DNA from 3 places in the Colwellia sp. BRX9-1 genome. Region 2 is predicted to be linked to each of the others. Evidence: predicted binding sites of a transcription regulator. Region 2 holds the regulator's gene; each other region holds the start of a gene.
The links. The regulator MetJ, encoded in region 2, represses methionine synthesis genes. The targets are predictions, from matches to a motif close to TAGACGTCTAGACGTCTA.
Positions count from the first base shown of each region.

Region 1 (6,539 bases), on a different contig from region 2:
ACCGTGTTTTTTAAAGTCGGTATCGATGACAATATGGCACAGGTCAATGTGCAAAATCGTGTCGCATTGGCTCAAAGTGCATTGCCTTCAGAAGTAACACGCTTGGGGGTTACGGTTAAGAAAAAGTCTAGCTCGATGTTAATGGCGATCAATTTATTTTCAAAACAAGCTGAAATCGACCAATTGTTTTTAAGTAACTATGCGACTAATTCACTAACTGAACCGTTAGGACGTATCCCTGGCGTTGCTGAAGCCAGTGTGATGGGTGAAATGACTTACAGCATGCGTGCATGGTTAAGACCCGACCGTATGGCATCATTAGGGGTTACCGTTACCGAGGTAAAACAAGCCCTTCAAGAACAAAATTTAATTGTTGCTGCTGGCAAGTTAGGTGCAAGCCCGGCATTGCCTAACCAACAATTTGAGTACTCCATTCAAGCAAGAGGGCGCTTAAAAACGGTTGAAGAGTTCGGGCAAACCATTGTTCGTGCTCGCACAAACGGTAATTTTGTCCGTTTGTGCGATATTGCACGCTTAGAACTAGGATCGCAAAACTATGGTGTTCAAGCACGCTTAAATGGCAACGAAACTGCATTCTTAGTTATTTATCAATTACCTGGTGCAAATGCAACAGAAGTTGCTCGTTTGGTTAAACTGGAAATGGAAAAACTATCAACACGTTTTCCTGCAGGGCTTGAATACGCTATCCCTTACGATACCACTGAGTTTATCTTACGCTCTATTGACGAAGTGAAAGTGACTTTATTTCAGGCGATAGTCTTAGTAGTTTTAGTAGTGTTCTTATTTTTACAAAATTGGCGAGCAACACTTATTCCGACCATCGCGATACCTGTGTCATTAATAGGTACTTTTGCCTTTATGTTGGCCATGGACTATTCGATAAACACTATCACTCTTTTTGGCTTAGTACTGGCGATAGGTATAGTCGTTGACGATGCGATTATCGTTATTGAAAACGTAGAACGAATCCTTAAAGAAGAGCAACTTGAAATAAAAGCCGCTGTCACTAAGGCAATGGAACAAGTCTCAGGTCCTATTATAGCGACTACTTTGGTGTTACTAGCAGTATTTATTCCTGTGGCCTTTATGCCAGGTATTACCGGAGAACTGTACAAACAATTCTCGGTTACTATTTCATTTGCCGTTATCATTTCTTCTGTTAATGCCTTAACACTTAGCCCTGCGCTTTGTACGGTGTTATTAAGTAAAGATAATATGAAGCCAATAAAATGGTTAATTCCCTTTGAACGGGGTATTAAGAAGATGACTGGAGGCTATACCACAGCGGTAAATTTTTTATTAAAACGCGCCGCTCGTGTTGGTATTATTGTTGGTGTTTTATTTATGGCAACTGGTTGGTTAACAACGTCGGTACCTTCGGGGTTTGTGCCAAGTGAAGACCAAGGTTATGTTTTTCTTAATATTCAATTACCAGATGCTGCATCGAGTAATAGAACACAAGCACTTATTGATAAAATAACGCCGATAATAAAAGCTGATCCTGCGGTGACTGATGTGATTACTGTTGCTGGTTTTTCATTATTAGGAGGAGCGGGTTCTAATAATGGTTTAGGCATTATTATGCTAAAAGATTGGGAGGACAGAACTGAACCAGAATTAGCGTTACGTGCTGTTATTCAACGTTTAATGGGGCAACTTTGGACCATACCAGACGCGCAAATCATGATATTTAATCCGCCGCCTATTCCTGGGCTAGGGTCAAGTTCGGGGTTTGAATTTAAATTACAAGATAGTGAAGGCAGAAGCCCAAGTGATTTGGCGCAAGTGATGAATGGTCTTATTTATGAAGCTAATCAGCGTCCTGAATTAAATCAAGTTTTTAGTACTTACCGCGCTAATGTTCCGCAATATTTTTTAGAGGTCGATCGAAATAAAGCCAAAGCCCAAGGTGTCGCTTTGTCTGATATTTTTATTACTTTACAAGCCCAACTTGGCTCAATGTATATTAACGATTTTAGCCAGTTTGGTCGTACTTATAGAGTAACTGTTCAAGCAGAAAAAGAGTTCCGCAAAGACCCGTCTGACTTACGTCACTATTTTGTCCGTAATCAAGAGGGTGAAATGGTGCCATTAACGACACTGGCTAAGTTAGAACCTATTTTAGGACCAACAAGTATCGGACACTTTAATTTATATCGTAGTGCTAACATTACTGGGCAAGCAGCGAGTGGTCATTCATCAGGTGAGGCAATAGCTATTATGGAAGAATTAGCTGGAAACTTACCTCAGGGCTATATTTTCGAATGGGCCGGGCAGTCTAAACAAGAAATTGAGGCAGGTAATTTAGCACCTGTTCTATTTGGCTTAGCATTGTTGTTTGTTTACTTATTTTTAGTGGCGCAATATGAAAGCTGGACCATACCATTCTCGGTTATCGCAGCGGTTCCCTTGGCATTGTTTGGTTCAATGTTAACGCTGTATATCTTGGGCATGGAGAATAACATTTATGCTCAGGTGGGGTTAGTGCTACTCATCGGCTTATCGACTAAAACCGCGATTCTTATTGTTGAGTTTGCCATGGAACTTAGAGCCGCAGGTAAAAGTATTATGGAAGCCGCGCTTGATGCCGCAAAATTAAGATTTAGAGCCGTATTAATGACTGCACTCTCTTTTGTGTTAGGTGTAATTCCTTTGGTTATGTCTTCGGGGGCAGGCGCTAGTAGCCGGATATTCTTGGGTGTTACCGTACTATCAGGTATGTTAGCTGCTACTATATTGGGTACTTTACTTGTGCCATATTTCTATATGATTATTCAAAGGTTGCGCGAAAAACTTAAAGGCTCACCGAGTTAACGAATTTTTATTGAAATACTTTGCCTTTTAAAAGACTTTTCACTGTGGTGTTAAGTCTTTTTTTAGCTCTAAATAATACGATAGACAACAACTTTATAATTAAGGCGAGCGACGAGGTACTTTATCTAAATAAGCGCTTTTGATAGAATGCGCATCTTTCGACTAACATCGCTAGTAGCAGGTGTTGGTTTTATATTAATCTACAGCTCCGGATTTACGTTCTGGCTGGCTCAATGGGTATTATTACTATGCAAAATATTACTGTCTGTGCACTTTATAAATTTGTGCGCTTAGAAAACTTCGAACAACTTAAATCACCTTTATTAAGCGTTATGTTAGAAAACGAGATCAAAGGTACGTTATTACTCGCTAACGAAGGTATTAACGGTACGGTTGCAGGTACAAAAGCCAGTATCGATCTGCTTTTAGCTCATTTAGAGACGGATGAACGTTTAATTAATGTTTCTCATAAATATTCATATGCTGATGAAAACCCTTTTCAACGTAGCAAAGTAAAATTAAAAAAAGAAATTGTTACTATGGGTGTTGAAGGCATTGACCCATTATTAACCGTTGGTACTTATGTGAAACCAAAAGACTGGAATGCGCTTATTTCAGATCCAGAAGTTTTATTGATTGATACGCGTAACGATTATGAAATTGAAATTGGTACCTTTAAAAACGCCGTTAACCCTAAGACTGAAACGTTCCGTGAATTTCCAGAATATGTTGCCCAACATTTAGATAAAAATAAGCACAAAAAAGTGGCTATGTATTGTACTGGTGGTATTCGTTGCGAAAAATCAACAGCTTACTTGAAAGAGCAAGGCTTCGAAGACGTTTACCACCTTGAGGGAGGTGTGCTTAAATATTTAGAAGAAGTTGAACAAGAGAATTCAATGTGGGAAGGCGAATGTTTTGTTTTTGATGGCCGTGTTGCCGTTGGACATGGTTTAGAGCAAGGCCAGTACGACCAATGTTTTGCTTGTCGTTACCCGATAACAAGCGAAGAAATGCAAAGCGAACACTATGTTAAAGGTGTGAGTTGTCATCGTTGTTATGACAAGTATACCGACGAGCAGCGCAGTGGTTTCGCTGAGCGTGAGCGTCAAATAAATTTAGCGAACCAACGAGGCGAAAAGCATATTGGTGGCAATGTTCAAGATGTTATCGAACAACGACGAAAAGATAAAGTTGCCAGCAAAAAAGCACAGTCGACTAAGTCGTGATGAGCTAGGTTGCTATTTACCCTTTGAACATAAAAAAAGCGACTTATTAAGTCGCTTTTTTATTAGGAGCCTTGATGTTTAGTCGTGAAAACTAAAAACCAGCAGCTTTTCTAAGTGCGTCAGCTTTATCAGTTCTTTCCCACGTAAATGCAGTAAAAGTATCATCACCAACAGTGACTTCAACAGGTTCACGACCAAAATGTCCGTAAGCTGCTGTCATCTGATACATAGGGTGTAACAAATCAAGCATCTTAGTAATGCCGTATGGTCGTAAATCAAAATGTGCTCTTACCAATTCAATTAATTTTGCTTCAGAGACTTTACCGGTACCAAAGGTTTCAATTGAAATTGACGTTGGCTCAGCAATACCAATGGCATAAGAAATTTGAATTTCACAACGGTCAGCTAAACCAGCCGCAACGATGTTTTTTGCTACATAACGACCAGCATAAGCAGCACTGCGATCAACTTTTGATGGATCTTTTCCTGAGAAAGCACCACCACCATGACGAGCCATGCCGCCATAGGTATCAACAATAATTTTACGACCCGTTAAACCACAATCACCTACCGGACCACCAATAACAAAACGGCCAGTAGGATTAATAAAGTATTTAGTATCTTTAGTTAATAACTCGGCAGGTAACACAGCTTTGATAATATTTTCCATCACAGCTTCGTGCAAATCTTCTTGAGAAATCTCTGGATTATGTTGAGTTGATAAAACAACCGCGTCAATCGCTACTGGCTTATTATCTTCATAAATAAAAGTGACTTGAGATTTAGCATCAGGACGCAACCAAGGTAAGACCCCTGATTTACGCACTTCAGCTTGACGCTCTACTAAACGATGAGAATAAAATATTGGTGCAGGCATTAACGTTTCAGTTTCATTGGTCGCATAACCAAACATTAATCCCTGGTCACCAGCACCTTGATCTTCAGGGTTTGCTCGGTCAACACCTTGGGCAATCTCAGGTGATTGCTGACCAATTAAATTCATAATGCCACAAGTTTCACCATCAAAACCAACGTCAGACGAAGTATAGCCAATATTACTGATAACATTACGGGTAATCGCTTCTAGATCAACCCATGCCGTGGTAGAAACTTCACCTGAAATAATAGCTACACCAGTTTTCACCATAGTTTCACAAGCGACACGAGCATTCTTATCTTTAGCGATAATAGCATCAAGTACCGCATCAGAAATTTGATCGGCGATTTTATCCGGATGACCTTCAGAAACTGATTCAGAAGTGAAAAATTGAGTAGACATATAACCTCAGAAAAATGTAATAGTTTAAAATATTTTCGAATTGGAGTTATTCTAACTGCAAGATTAACTATTTTCTAGTTTTTTTACGCCTAGATGGCTAAACGGCTAAAAATAATTATTAATTGTTCATTTATAGAGCAGGAAATTGCTGAAGGGTAACATTCTGACCAAAAAGTACTGACATCAATTTGGCTTGTTGCTTAGATACCTTAGAGCTAAAAAAGTGTTGTTGTGAAATAGATAGAGTACTTGCCAATAATCCTTGGTTTGCCAGTTGCCGAGTAAGTTGATCCGTTACGGGCTGAGCGGTTTCCATGATGGTAATTTTATCACCAACAATTCTTTGTATAAGCGAACGAACAAAGGGGTAATGTGTACAACCTAAGACTAAGGTATCTATATTACTTTGCACAAGAGGTTGCAAAAAAGTATGCAGTATTTCAAGGCACTGTTCACTTTCATGAAGGCCTTGCTCGATAAGCTCTACTAAGCCAGGGCATGGCTGAATATAAATTTCAGCGCCATTTTTATGCTTATTCACTAAAGATAGAAAACGAGTATTTATTGCGGTTGCCCCTGTTACTAACAAGGCTACCTTCTTTGTTTTACTGTGCAACGCAGCGGGTTTTATCGCTGGTTCAACGCCAATAATTGGAATTGAAACCCTTAAACGCAGTTGATCGATAGCGCTAACTGTTGCGGTATTACAGGCAACAACAATGGCTTTTACCTGTTGGCGAATCAACCAGTCAGCAATTTTATTTACCCGTTCAATAATTTCTGCTGACGACTTATCGCCATAAGGTGCAAATTGACTATCAGCCACATAAATAAGATTTTCATTGGGTAAATGTTGATGGATACACTTAGCAATCGACAAACCACCAATGCCAGAGTCAAAAATACCGATCGCTGGTGTGTCAGCATAAACTTGCCCTTGTGGTTTTTTTGATTTGTTGGCTAGATGATTTTGGGTCATGTTGTCTATGGTTATTAACTAACTGATAAAATTCGTCTTTGTTATATTGATTTTTTAGATAAAAGTAAAGCGCACTAGCCATTATTTACTAAGTATGTAGCGTTTACTGCACTTGCCACTTATTTCTCAGTTTGTCTAAAGTGCCATTTTTCTCTATTATTTTATAAGCGTTGGTATATTTAGTGACAATCTTTTTATCGCTATTTAGACTAAAAGC
Region 1 is NZ_JACGVM010000002.1:384,803-391,341, reverse strand. It holds gene H4J76_RS04235 (efflux RND transporter permease subunit) at 1-2,835, shown strand, start outside; gene H4J76_RS04230 (rhodanese-related sulfurtransferase) at 3,084-4,064, shown strand; gene metK (methionine adenosyltransferase) at 4,156-5,343, opposite strand; gene murI (glutamate racemase) at 5,474-6,322, opposite strand; gene H4J76_RS04215 (ABC transporter substrate-binding protein) at 6,426-6,539, opposite strand, start outside.
Region 1: metK (methionine adenosyltransferase) is a predicted target of MetJ. The motif match lies at 5,434-5,451, and genes of this name have one in related genera.

Region 2 (6,539 bases):
CTACCATTACGACCTAAAGTACAGGTTTCACCTTGAGAATTTTTAGTGATATAGCCAGTAATAACCGCCAACTTTCCTTTTTGTAAGTTCTGCTGAAAATTTTGACTACTTTGCTGATTGTCGACTGCACAGTCTTTATCATTATTGATAACCAGAAAGTCACGCGCATCAATAGCATAACTTGGACAAACTTTTTCACTTAACACCGCCGATAATAAACGCGCCGACCACAGCTCACCAAATGCCAACATATCTGCATGGTGTTGGCTTGGCTGATCAGATAACCAAGCCGTTAATTGTGTTATATCATCAGACAAAACCTTGATAAGGTCTGCTGCACTGCTAGGGTTCAATAACTCACCAATTAATGTGCTTTGTGATTTCTCTAGTGTTTCAATAGCCAAAAACAGCTCGTCACTTTTTTCAAGTGCGAGTTTATAAATATTGAATAAGTCATCCGTAGTGTTTCCATTTGCCGAAACAACAACTAAATCATTTAATTGACAGTTTTGACGAATAATATCAACCACACGTTCAATACATTGGGTAGTTGCTAAGCTACTGCCACCAAATTTATGTACATGAATAGCATGCTTCGCCAGTTGATTATTCCCTGATGATAATTGTTCTACTGTATTTGACTGTGTCATTTTCACTCATTAATTCTTCTACTAAAAATAGTCTACAACTTTAAATTTGGCTTGCCGATAAAGCTTGTTCTAAGTCATTAATAATATCACTAACATCTTCAATACCCACAGAAATTCGGATTAAAGATTGAGTAATACCCGCTGCAATTTGTGCTTCAATTTCCATACCTGCATGGGTCATCGTTGATGGATGACTGATTAAACTTTCAACGCCACCTAATGACTGTGCCAAGGTAAAGAGTGATAAGTTGTCAAAGAGTACTTTAACCGCTTCAACACCACCTTTTATTTCGAAACTCATCATAGCGCCAAAATCTTTTTGCTGACGCTTAGCAATTTCGTGTCCCGGGTGATTTTTTAAACCAGGAAAGTATACCGCGTTAATCGCTCGATGATTTTCTAAGTATTTTGCAACAGCATTAGCATTTTCTTGATGCTGTTTCATGCGCAGTGGTAAGGTTTTTAAGCCACGTAATGCCAGATAACTGTCGAAAGGTGAACCCGTAATACCAATACAATTTGCCCACCACGCTAGCTCTTCACCCAGTTCTTTTTCTTTTGTTACTAACACCCCACCCACAACATCACTATGACCATTAATATATTTAGTTGTCGAGTGAAAAACAATATCAGCACCTAATAATAGCGGTTGCTGTAACAAGGGAGAAAGAAACGTATTATCTACTGCCACTAAAGCACCAACAGCATGACTGGCTTGAGTAACCTTTTTTATATCAATCAGCCGTAATAATGGGTTACTGGGTGACTCAATCAAAACTAATCTTGGCTTTTTTTCAAGCGCTTGCGCTAACGCTTGATCATCGTTTTGATCAACAACAATCACATTAAATAAGCCACGTTTTGCTAGGTGAGTAAACAAGCGATAACTTCCACCATAGCAATCATGTGGAATAACAACCGTATCTTTTGTTGTCAGTAACTGACAGATTAAGTGCACCGCTGACATTCCTGTGCTGGTAACAATGCCTACAGCACCCTGCTCTAAATCAGCGATAGCTTGTGCAAACGTGCTTCGAGTGGGGTTGCCTGTTCTGGAATAATCAAATTGGCGCTTATTGTTGAAGCCTTTTAAAGCATAAGTACTCGATAAATGAATGGCAGGAACAACCGCACCGTGATGTTCATCACTATTAATGCCGGCTCTAACAGCTAATGTTGCTGGTTTTTTGCTTGTCATTTTTTGCTCCAATCGGGCAGTAAAATCAAATAGATGTTTGGACGTCTATAACTCTAAACGCTTTACTTTTGTCGGTCAAGAACTTTAGACTTCTAAACTTCTACACATTCGTTATTGACTCAACGCCAACAACCAGTAAAATCTAACTTATAAAAAGTAATTTAGCTAAACAAAGGTAATTAAATGGCAAAGTGGAATGGCGATTATATAAAACCATACGCCGAACATGGTAAAAAAAGTGAGCAAGTTAAAAAAATCACGGTCTCAATCCCGTTGCGGGTACTGAAAGTGTTAACGGATGAACGTACTCGTCGGCAAGTTAACAACTTACGCCATGCAACTAACAGCGAATTGTTATGTGAAGCTTTTCTGCATGCTTTTACCGGACAGCCTCTTCCTGATGATGGCGATTTAACAAAAGACAATACAGAGATGCTACCTAAAAGTGTGCGCGAAGCCTTAATAGCAAAAGGTATTACCGACTTCAGTCAATTTGAAATTGAAGACGAGTAGCTTAGGGTTTTAATACACTTCCTCAAAAAGACGCTCTGGCGTCTTTTTTTATGCCCATACGGTAAGCATCTACAATAGCCAGTAACCAACAAGTTAATAGCGTATAGGTTAATGTACTCATTAAGATAGGGTCAACAATAATGGGATTTTTTGACATCTCAGCGATCAGTGCTTGGCTATTGAGCGCAACGTCACCTGATTTAACTTTATTAATAAGTGGCTGATATTGCCTCATCACTTCTTCAATATACAAATATACCGTCACAGAAAAACTTAAAATAAATAACGTAGCCCGTCGATAAGCGTGACACATTAGTTGGCCAATACCCGGGTAAACAAGTGCTGAGAGTAAAACGGCTTTCGTTGAAGTTTTCATTGTTATTCGTCCTACTCAATATTGTTATGCTTTGCCATCGGTGACATTGTCTACAGAGGTGCAAGTATTAATGATTTTTCAGGAATATAGATGACGTACAAGAGGTAATAATGCAGCTAATACATCGATGCCTTGGAGTCACCATGACCACTTGCCCTTAATAACCTACTATTTGTCATAAATAAAAAAAGGAGAGTCGAGCTCTCCTTTTACAGCGTTATTAATAAATACTACTGATTATTCCATATAGTTTTCAGGTAATTCTAGGGCTGCCACTCCAGACTCAACCGCCGCTTTAGCAACGGCAAGCGCTACTCGACCACACAAACGTGGATCCATCGGCTTAGGGATAATATACTCCTTACCAAAGGTCAAACTTTTCTCACCACTAGCATCTAACACTTCTTGCGAAACAGGTTCCTTTGCTAATTCACGAATTGCATGAACAGCGGCAATTTTCATCTCATCGTTAATCGTTCTAGCGCGAACATCTAAAGCGCCACGAAAAATAAAAGGAAAACATAACACATTATTGACCTGGTTAGGGTAATCAGAGCGACCCGTAGCAATAATAAGATCATCACGAACAGCAAGCGCTAATGAGGGTTTTATTTCAGGATCTGGGTTTGAACAAGCAAAGATAATTGGATTGGGTGCCATTAATTTTACATGCTCAGCAGAAAGTAGATTAGGTCCAGAAACACCAACAAATACATCTGCGCCATCGATAACATCTTCAAGGGTACGTTTATCAGTATTATTAGCAAACATACGCTTATATTCGTTAAGATCATCACGTCGGGTGTGAATGACACCTTTAGTATCAAGCATGTAGATTTTTTCGCGCTGAGCGCCACATTTGATTAATAGTTCCATACAAGCAATCGCTGCTGCGCCTGCGCCAAGACAAATAATGTTGGCATCTTTAATACTTTTACCTTGGATTTCCAAGGCATTGATCATTCCAGCAGCAGTAACAATAGCCGTACCATGTTGGTCATCGTGAAATACCGGTATTTTACAACGTTCAATAAGTGCCTTTTCAATAGCAAAACACTCTGGTGCTTTAATATCTTCTAAGTTAATACCACCAAAACTGTCAGCGATGTTGGCGACCGTATTTATAAATTCTTCAACTGTCTTATGTTTAACTTCGATATCAAATGAATTAATACCTGCAAATCGCTTAAATAATAATGCTTTGCCTTCCATTACCGGCTTAGCCGCCATACCACCTAGATTACCTAACCCTAAAATAGCGGTACCATTGGTAATAACAGCGACGGTATTGCCTTTGCCCGTATATTTGTAAACATCATCGGGATTTGCCGCAATTGCGCGAACCGGTTCAGCAACACCTGGGCTATAGGCGAGTGCTAAATCACGGCTAGTTTCAGCGGCCGTGGTTAATTCAACACTTATTTTTCCAGGTGTTGGGAATTGATGGTAATCAAGTGCTTGTTGGCGAAAGTCAGTCATGATTGATCCTATGCGTTAGGTGAATTTATTGTCTTATATATGCCATTTTTCACGTTTTATTTTGTTTATATACAGCATAGTTTTATAGACTCGTTATCAATCAAGATACACCTTTGTCTGTGATCTTTAAAAAGTAACGGGTATATACTATTGTAATCTTACATTTTGTTCCAACGTTATTCTTATATAAAAAGTGCTAGAAGCTATAACAAACATACCCTTAGCCCTTTTGTATTGCACATCATAAAACTAAATATTCGCTATACAGCTTAATCTATTCACCGTATTTTATGACCACTTTTATAAACTTCTTTGACTTAAAAAATTTAGCCATCGATTTTTCTTTTTTTCAATACACAACAACGAATTTATCGGTGAAGTTATCCAATTAATAATTAATCTTCATCAACGTTGTCACTATCGCTTATTACGTTGATTAATTGCTTTTGAATTTATATTCAATAATGGCCATTGAAATAATTTATTTTAGGTAAAAAAAAACCACCTCAGGGGTGGTTTTATTCGTCTTATTTTAGAAAAAAATTATTCGCTCTAATTACTCAGCAAACGGGTTTACTAAAATAATGGTTTCATTACGATCTGGACCTGTTGAAATAATATCAACCGGTACACCTGTTAATTCTTCAATACGCTTAATGTAAGCGATAGCATTAGCAGGTAAAGCGTCACGAGAAGTTGCGCCAACAGTAACTTCAGACCAACCTGGCATTTCTTCATAAACAGGTGTAATTCTGTCATAACCTTCAGCAGCTGTAGGCGGTACAGTAATAATGTCGCCAGCTTCAGTGCGGTAACCTGTACATATTTTAAGGGTTTTTAAACCGTCTAAAACATCAAGTTTAGTTAAACAAAATCCTGTTACGCTGTTAACTTGAATGGCACGGTGCATAGCAACCGCGTCAAACCAACCACATCGACGTTCACGTCCAGTAGTCGCGCCAAATTCATGGCCTACAGTACCTAAATGTTCACCAATTTCGTCATCTAATTCTGTAGGGAAAGGACCAGAGCCAACACGTGTCGTGTATGCTTTAGTAATACCTAGAATATAATCTAAATGACGAGGTCCAAAACCACAACCGGTAGCAACGCCACCTGCAGTAGTGTTTGAAGACGTTACATAAGGATAAGTACCGTGATCAATATCAAGTAAAGTACCTTGAGCACCTTCAAACATAATTGATTCGCCGTTTTTACGGGCTTGATCAAGAATTTCAGCGACATCGGCAACCATTTTAAGGATAACGTCACGAACTGATAAAGCATCAGCAAGCACAGTGTCATAACAAACGGGTGCAACTTTGTAGTAATGCTCTAAAGAGAAATTATGGTAATCAACAATTTCTTTTAATTTAATCGCAAATGACTCAGCACAAACTAAATCGCCAACACGTAAACCACGGCGAGCAACTTTGTCTTCATAAGCTGGACCAATACCACGCCCTGTCGTACCAATAGGCTTATTACCGCGAGCGATTTCTCGCGCAGCATCTAGAGCATTATGATAAGGAAGAATTAACGGACAAGCGTCACTAATAAGTAAACGTTCACGTACAGGAACGCCTTTGGCTTCTAACATTGCGATTTCTGTCATCAAGGCTTTCGGGCATAAAACTACGCCGTTGCCGATTAAACATTTCACATTGTCACGTAATACGCCCGATGGAATTAAATGAAGTACGGTTTTTTCACCGTCTATTACCAAAGTATGACCTGCATTATGGCCTCCTTGATAACGTACGACGTACTTAGCTTTATCTGTGAGTAAATCAACAATCTTACCCTTACCTTCGTCACCCCATTGGGTGCCTAGAACTACGACGTTTTTGCCCATGTTTTCAATTTCGATAAAAAATTAGGCGGGGATTTTATCAAAAATCAAATAGTAGTCCAAGTAATAAATGATGATTTTTAATGCAATTTAAAAATATTCAATTAACTAAAGGGGTTATGAAAAACTTTTATGTCATTCTTTAGTCTAATAACTCAGTAACCATAAAATAAATGTGCCTACGACGAGTAAGCTAATGCCAATATTACGAATAGATAAGCTTGATTGTTGCGCTAACTTTTCCATAGTGTCGCGCCACTTATTTGGAAAAAGTGCAGGAATAAGCCCCTCAATAATCAGTACCAAAGCAAATGCCGTTAATAGTGTCTCTACCATGTTATTACTCCTCAATTACTTCTATAGGTAACTAGCCGATACGAAAAGTACAGGAATGAGTCCATCAGTAATCAGTACCAAAGCAAATGCCGTTCGTTAATAGTGTCTCTACCATGTTATTACTCCTCAATTGCT
Region 2 is NZ_JACGVM010000012.1:42,820-49,358, forward strand. It holds gene metL (bifunctional aspartate kinase/homoserine dehydrogenase II) at 1-650, opposite strand, end outside; gene metB (cystathionine gamma-synthase) at 691-1,848, opposite strand; gene metJ (met regulon transcriptional regulator MetJ) at 2,032-2,361, shown strand; gene H4J76_RS12175 (hypothetical protein) at 2,384-2,737, opposite strand; gene H4J76_RS12180 (malic enzyme-like NAD(P)-binding protein) at 2,975-4,216, opposite strand; gene H4J76_RS12185 (adenylosuccinate synthase) at 4,773-6,071, opposite strand; gene H4J76_RS12190 (DUF2065 domain-containing protein) at 6,216-6,404, opposite strand.

Region 3 (6,539 bases), on a different contig from region 2:
CATGGATGTTGAAACCATTTCTACAGGTTCATTGGCGCTTGATGTTGCACTCGGTGCGGGTGGTTTGCCACTTGGGCGTGTTGTTGAAATTTATGGTCCTGAATCAAGTGGTAAAACAACGTTAACGCTTGAAGTTATTGCTGAAGCTCAGCGTAACGGTAAGGTTTGTGCCTTTGTTGATGCTGAGCATGCACTTGACCCTATTTATGCTGAAAAGTTAGGTGTTAACATCAACGAATTACTTGTTTCTCAGCCTGATACCGGTGAGCAAGCATTGGAAATTTGTGACATGCTAACGCGTTCAGGTGCTATAGACGTTATTGTTGTCGATTCTGTTGCTGCACTTACACCAAAAGCAGAAATTGAAGGCGATATGGGTGACTCTCATATGGGATTACAAGCCCGTATGCTTTCACAAGCAATGCGTAAGTTGACAGGTAACTTGAAAAAATCAAATACCATGATTATTTTCATTAACCAAATTCGTATGAAAATTGGTGTAATGTTTGGTTCTCCTGAAACCACAACGGGTGGTAATGCACTTAAGTTTTATGCTTCTGTTCGTTTAGATATTCGACGTATCGGTGCTGTAAAAGCAGGCGACGAAATTATTGGTAACGAAACTCGCGTAAAAGTGGTTAAAAACAAAATAGCGCCTCCTTTTAAACAAGCAGAATTTCAGATTTTATATGGCGAAGGTATTAACAGCTTAGGTGAATTAATTGATTTAGGCGTTTTGCATAACATGGTTGAAAAAGCCGGTTCTTGGTATAGCTACAATGGCGATCGTATTGGCCAAGGTAAAGCAAATGCGGCTAAATCTTTAGCAGAAAAACCTGAAATGGCAAAAGAACTTGATAAGCGTTTACGCGACTTACTGTTAATTAAAAGTGTAAGAGCAAGTGAAAAACCAGCTAAAGAAGAAGAAGCTGTAGAATAAACATTACACATTAAACATAAAAGTTTAAACAATTATTAAGCCACTGTATTTACAGTGGCTTTTTTATATCTAATTAATGACTTTGCTCTCTTATGCCATCGTTCTTTAATAGGCTGATATAGTGTTTTACCTAAGCATCTTTACTGCCCGAATACCCCCCCTTTTTCTACGTAGCACTCTATTAGGTTAGTTCCACCAATATTTACTCGCTAGGGTTATAGATGACAAATAATATTAACGTAAAAAACATTATAGACGTCTATACGTTTAGATGTTGACATAGCTAAAAATACACGTACCATAAAATGATAATATTTATATATCCGTTATCATTCGTAGTGCTCGAGTTAGTCGAAACCTGTATGTTGATTGGTAGCCATAATATAAGTTAATAAATGAAAGTAGAGAACGAAGTGTTCATGCTTGTTTGACATTATTTGATTAGGTAAACGCTATGCCCATTAAAATTCCAGATTTATTACCTGCTTTGTCTATTTTAGGTGAAGAAAATATTTTTGTAATGTCTGAGCGTAGAGCGGCAAGTCAAGAAATTCGCCCAATGAAAGTCGCTATTCTCAATCTAATGCCTAATAAAATTGAAACAGAAGTTCAAATATTACGGGTATTGTCTAATACACCTTTACAAATAAATGTCGATTTTGTACGTATTCACGCCAATGAATCCAAACATACGCCGAAAGAGCACTTAGATAATTTTTACCGCCTCTTTGATGACATTAAAAATACTCAATACGATGGCTTAATTATAACCGGTGCACCATTGGCGTTAATGGAATACGAAAAAGTAACCTTCTGGGATAAAATTTGTGAAATATTTGATTGGGCTGAAGAAAATGTCACCTCAACAATGTTTTCTTGTTGGGCTGCTCATGCCGCTCTATATCATCACTATGGATTGCGACGACATTTAAGAAAAGAAAAATTATCTGGTGTTTTTCAGCATAGCCCTGTTGACCAAAAAGAACAGCTTACCCGCGGCTTTGAAGAATTTTTTAATGTCCCACACTCACGATTTGGATATATTGATAAGTCTGATTACCTATCAATTCCTGAATTAAAGATTGTTGCTGAATCTCCACAAGCAGGCGTTTATGTGGTCGCGAGCAAAAATAAACAGCAGGTCTATTTAACTGGTCATCCAGAATATGACTCAACCACGCTAGATGAAGAGTTTCAACGTGACCTTAAGGCTGATGTTGATGCAGTTATGCCCAATAATTACTATATTAATGATGATATAACAAAAGTGCCACACAGTTCATGGCGTAGTCATGCCAGTTTATTATTTACTAATTGGCTAAACTATTATGTCTATCAGATCACACCGTACAAGCTAGACGCAACAAATATTAAAGCAATACACCCAGACGCAGAAATATAAACAGTGTCGGATATATCTAGCCATTAAATTAAGTTTGAAAGTAAAAGTAGAGAAATAGTATGAAAAAATCAGCATCATTTAGTCGTCTTGAGCAACAAATACAAAAAAGAATTCTTATTTTAGATGGTGCTATGGGGACGATGATCCAAGCCTACAAATTTGAAGAACAAGATTACCGAGGTGAACAGTTTGCTGATTGGCATCTTGATGTCAAAGGCAATAATGATATGTTAGTGCTTACACAACCCGAGGTAATTAAAGCTATTCACTATGAATACCTTGAAGCGGGTGCTGATATTCTTGAAACGAATACTTTTAATGCCACGACGATCGCAATGGCAGATTACGATATGCAGTCTTACAGTGCGGCAATCAATTTAGCGGCGGCACAAATAGCCCGTGCAGCAGCGGATGAATTCACCGCTAAAAACCCTGATAAGCCTAGGTTTGTTGCCGGTGTTTTAGGGCCAACGAACAGAACATGTTCTATTTCACCCGATGTTAACGATCCTGCTTATCGTAATGTGACTTTTGATCAATTAAAAGATGCCTATATAGAATCAACGAAAGCACTGATTGAAGGTGGCTCAGATATTATTCTTATTGAGACTATCTTTGATACCTTAAATGCTAAAGCGGCTATTTTTGCGGTTGAAACTGTTTTTGATGAATTGCAGTTACGTTTACCAGTAATGGTCTCGGGTACCATTACTGATGCATCAGGCAGAACATTGTCTGGGCAAACCACCGAAGCTTTTTATAATTCATTGCGCCACGCAAAACCTATTTCATTTGGTTTGAACTGTGCATTAGGTCCGGTTGAACTAAGACAATATGTGGCAGAATTGAGTCGAATATCAGACTTTGCTGTTTCAGCTCATCCTAATGCAGGCTTGCCTAATGCCTTTGGTGAATACGATTTCAGCGTCGAAGATATGAATGTTCATGTCAATGAGTGGGCTGAGTCGGGATTCCTTAACATTATTGGTGGCTGTTGTGGTACAACGCCAGCGCATATAAAAGGTATGGCGGATGCGGTTGCCAATGTAAAACCTAGGGAAATCAGCGCAAGGAAAATTGCTTGTCGTTTGTCTGGGCTTGAAGCGTTAACAATAGAGGAAATTTCATTATTTGTTAACGTTGGTGAACGAACTAATGTTACTGGCTCTGCTGTATTTAAGCGCTTAATTACCGAAGAAAATTATGAACAAGCCGTCGCTGTTGCCCTGCAACAAGTTGCCAATGGCGCGCAAATTATAGATATAAATATGGATGAAGGCATGCTTGATTCGAAAGCGGCGATGATCCGTTATTTGAATTTAATCGCCGGTGAACCTGATATCGCGAAAGTGCCGATTATGCTTGATTCTTCTAAATGGGATATTTTAGAAGAAGGCTTGAAATGTATTCAGGGCAAGGGAGTTGTTAACTCAATCAGCTTGAAAGAGGGCGAAGAAAACTTCCGTAAACAAGCTGAACTATTACGCCGTTATGGCGCGGCTGTTATTGTTATGGCCTTCGACGAACAAGGTCAAGCAGACACACGGGTACGTAAGTATGAAATATGTAAACGTGCTTATGAAATTTTAGTCAATGAAATAGGCTTTCCTGCAGAAGACATTATCTTTGATCCCAATATTTTTGCGGTCGCAACCGGTATCGAAGAGCATAATAACTATGCGGTAGATTTTATTGAAGCGGTTGCCGATATAAAAGAAAACCTGCCTCATGCAATGATTTCGGGCGGTGTTTCTAACGTGTCATTTTCATTTCGTGGTAATAACCCAGTACGTGAAGCGATTCATGCGGTGTTTTTATATCACGCAATAAAAAATGGTATGGACATGGGCATTGTAAATGCAGGTCAGTTAGCTATTTATTCAGATATTCCTGACGATCTCCGCCTTGCTGTTGAAGATGTCATACAAAATAGCGATGACGACGCAACAGAACGTTTACTTGATGTGGCTGAGTCTTATCGCGGGCAAGCGGGGAGCAAAAATAATAAGGCTGATTTAACCTGGCGTGAGCTACCGATTAAAGAGCGTTTAGAATACTCTTTGGTTAAAGGCATTAATGAATTTATTGTCGAAGATACTGAAGCAGCAAGGCTAGTGGCTGAACGACCTCTTGATGTTATTGAAGGACCATTAATGGATGGTATGAATACCGTTGGCGATTTATTTGGTGCTGGCGAAATGTTTCTGCCACAAGTGGTAAAATCAGCCCGAGTGATGAAACAAGCTGTTGCTCATTTAAATCCATTTATTGAAGCTGAAAAAACTGAAATAAAATCAAACGGTAAAATATTACTGGCAACGGTAAAAGGTGATGTCCACGATATTGGTAAAAATATAGTCGGTGTTGTTTTACAATGTAACAACTACGAAATTATTGATTTAGGTGTCATGGTTTCTTGTGATGATATCTTGCGTGTGGCGAAAGCCGAAAAGGTCGATGTGATTGGATTGTCAGGTTTGATAACACCGTCACTTGATGAAATGGTGCATGTTGCTAAAGAAATGAAACGTCTTAATTTTGACTTGCCGTTACTTATTGGTGGCGCGACAACATCAAAAGCTCATACTGCCGTTAAAATAGAGCAGCAATATCAACATCCGGTGATATATGTGCCTAATGCGTCGCGTTCAGTTTCAGTCGTTAGTACCTTACTTTCAGATGATAGTGAGAAACGTGCTGCATTTTTAGCGCGTCAAGATGATGAATATGTGCGGGTGCGTGAGCGTCATTATAAAAAAGGACCACGTTCAAGCTTAATATCATTAGAAGATGCACGCGCCAATGCTGCGCCGATAAGTTTTGAAAACTATACCCCTAAAATACCCAATAAACTTGGTATTACGGTACTTGATAATCTTGATTTAAATGTCATTCGAAACTACATCGATTGGACGCCATTTTTCATGACTTGGCAGTTATCAGGCAAGTATCCGCTTATTTTACGACACGAAGTGGTCGGCGAAGAGGCAACTAATCTATTTAATGATGCTAATGCTTTATTAGACGATATTATTAACAGTAAAAAGTTAACGGCAAAAGCGGTTTTTGGTCTGTTTCCAGCTCATCGTCAACAAGACGATTTAATATTGTTTGCAGATGAAAACCGAGATAAGCAATTGATGAAACTACATCAATTACGTCAACAAAGTAAAAAACCAGCAGGGCAGTTTAACCGTTGTTTGGCTGATTATATCGCGGATAAAACCTCAGGTATTAAAGATTATGTTGGTGCTTTCGCGGTATCTGCAGGTTATGGTTGTGATGACCTAGTGAAGGAGTTCGCCGCTCAACATGATGACTACAATAGTATTTTAGTTAAAGCTGTTGCCGACCGATTAGCAGAAGCGAGTGCTGAATATCTCCATGAAAAAATTCGCAAAGAATACTGGGGGTATGCTCCTGAAGAGTCGCTTGCTAATGACGATTTAATTCGTGAAAAATATCAAGGTATCAGACCTGCGCCGGGTTATCCTGCCTGTCCAGAGCATACCGAAAAAGGTTTGTTGTGGGAACTACTCAATGTTGAAGAAAATATCGGCATGGAACTAACCTCAAGTTTTGCCATGTGGCCTGGAGCCGCGGTTAGTGGTTGGTACTTTGCTCACCCAGAATCAAAATACTTTGCGGTCGCTAAAGTCGCTAAAGACCAAGTGATTAATTATGCGACTCGAAAAGGGATGACATTGCCACAAGCAGAGCGTTGGCTGTCAGCTAACTTGGATTATGAACCTGAGTAATTAATAGAGTCATTATCATTTAGTTTATACGGCAACGGCCTTAAATCTCGGTAAAGTAGGTTTAAGGCCGTTGTTCATTTGACTACTCAATGTTAAACGATGATATGTCCTGTGTTGCGTATTAAAAGGTTCTTTCGATAAACCAATAAATAGCGATAACGGCGATAAGCGCACTTAACGGTATCACCACGTATTGTCTATATTGAGGTTTTTTAGCAAACCAGCGCGTCGCTAATAAAGCTAAGGCAACGACCGTTATTTGACCCAACTCAACGCCAATATTAAATGAAATTAAGCTACTGACATACTCACTCTTGGGTAAGCCCAGTTCAACAAGTACTGCTGCAAACCCTAAACCGTGCAGTAAACCAAAAGCAAAGATAATGGGTAAGCGCCACTTTGTTAGTTTGTGATAAAAAATATTCTCAATAGCCACGTA
Region 3 is NZ_JACGVM010000027.1:30,029-36,567, reverse strand. It holds gene recA (recombinase RecA) at 1-940, shown strand, start outside; gene metA (homoserine O-succinyltransferase) at 1,395-2,342, shown strand; gene metH (methionine synthase) at 2,402-6,100, shown strand; gene H4J76_RS18035 (HupE/UreJ family protein) at 6,222-6,539, opposite strand, start outside.
Region 3: metA (homoserine O-succinyltransferase) is a predicted target of MetJ. The motif match lies at 1,193-1,210, and genes of this name have one in related genera.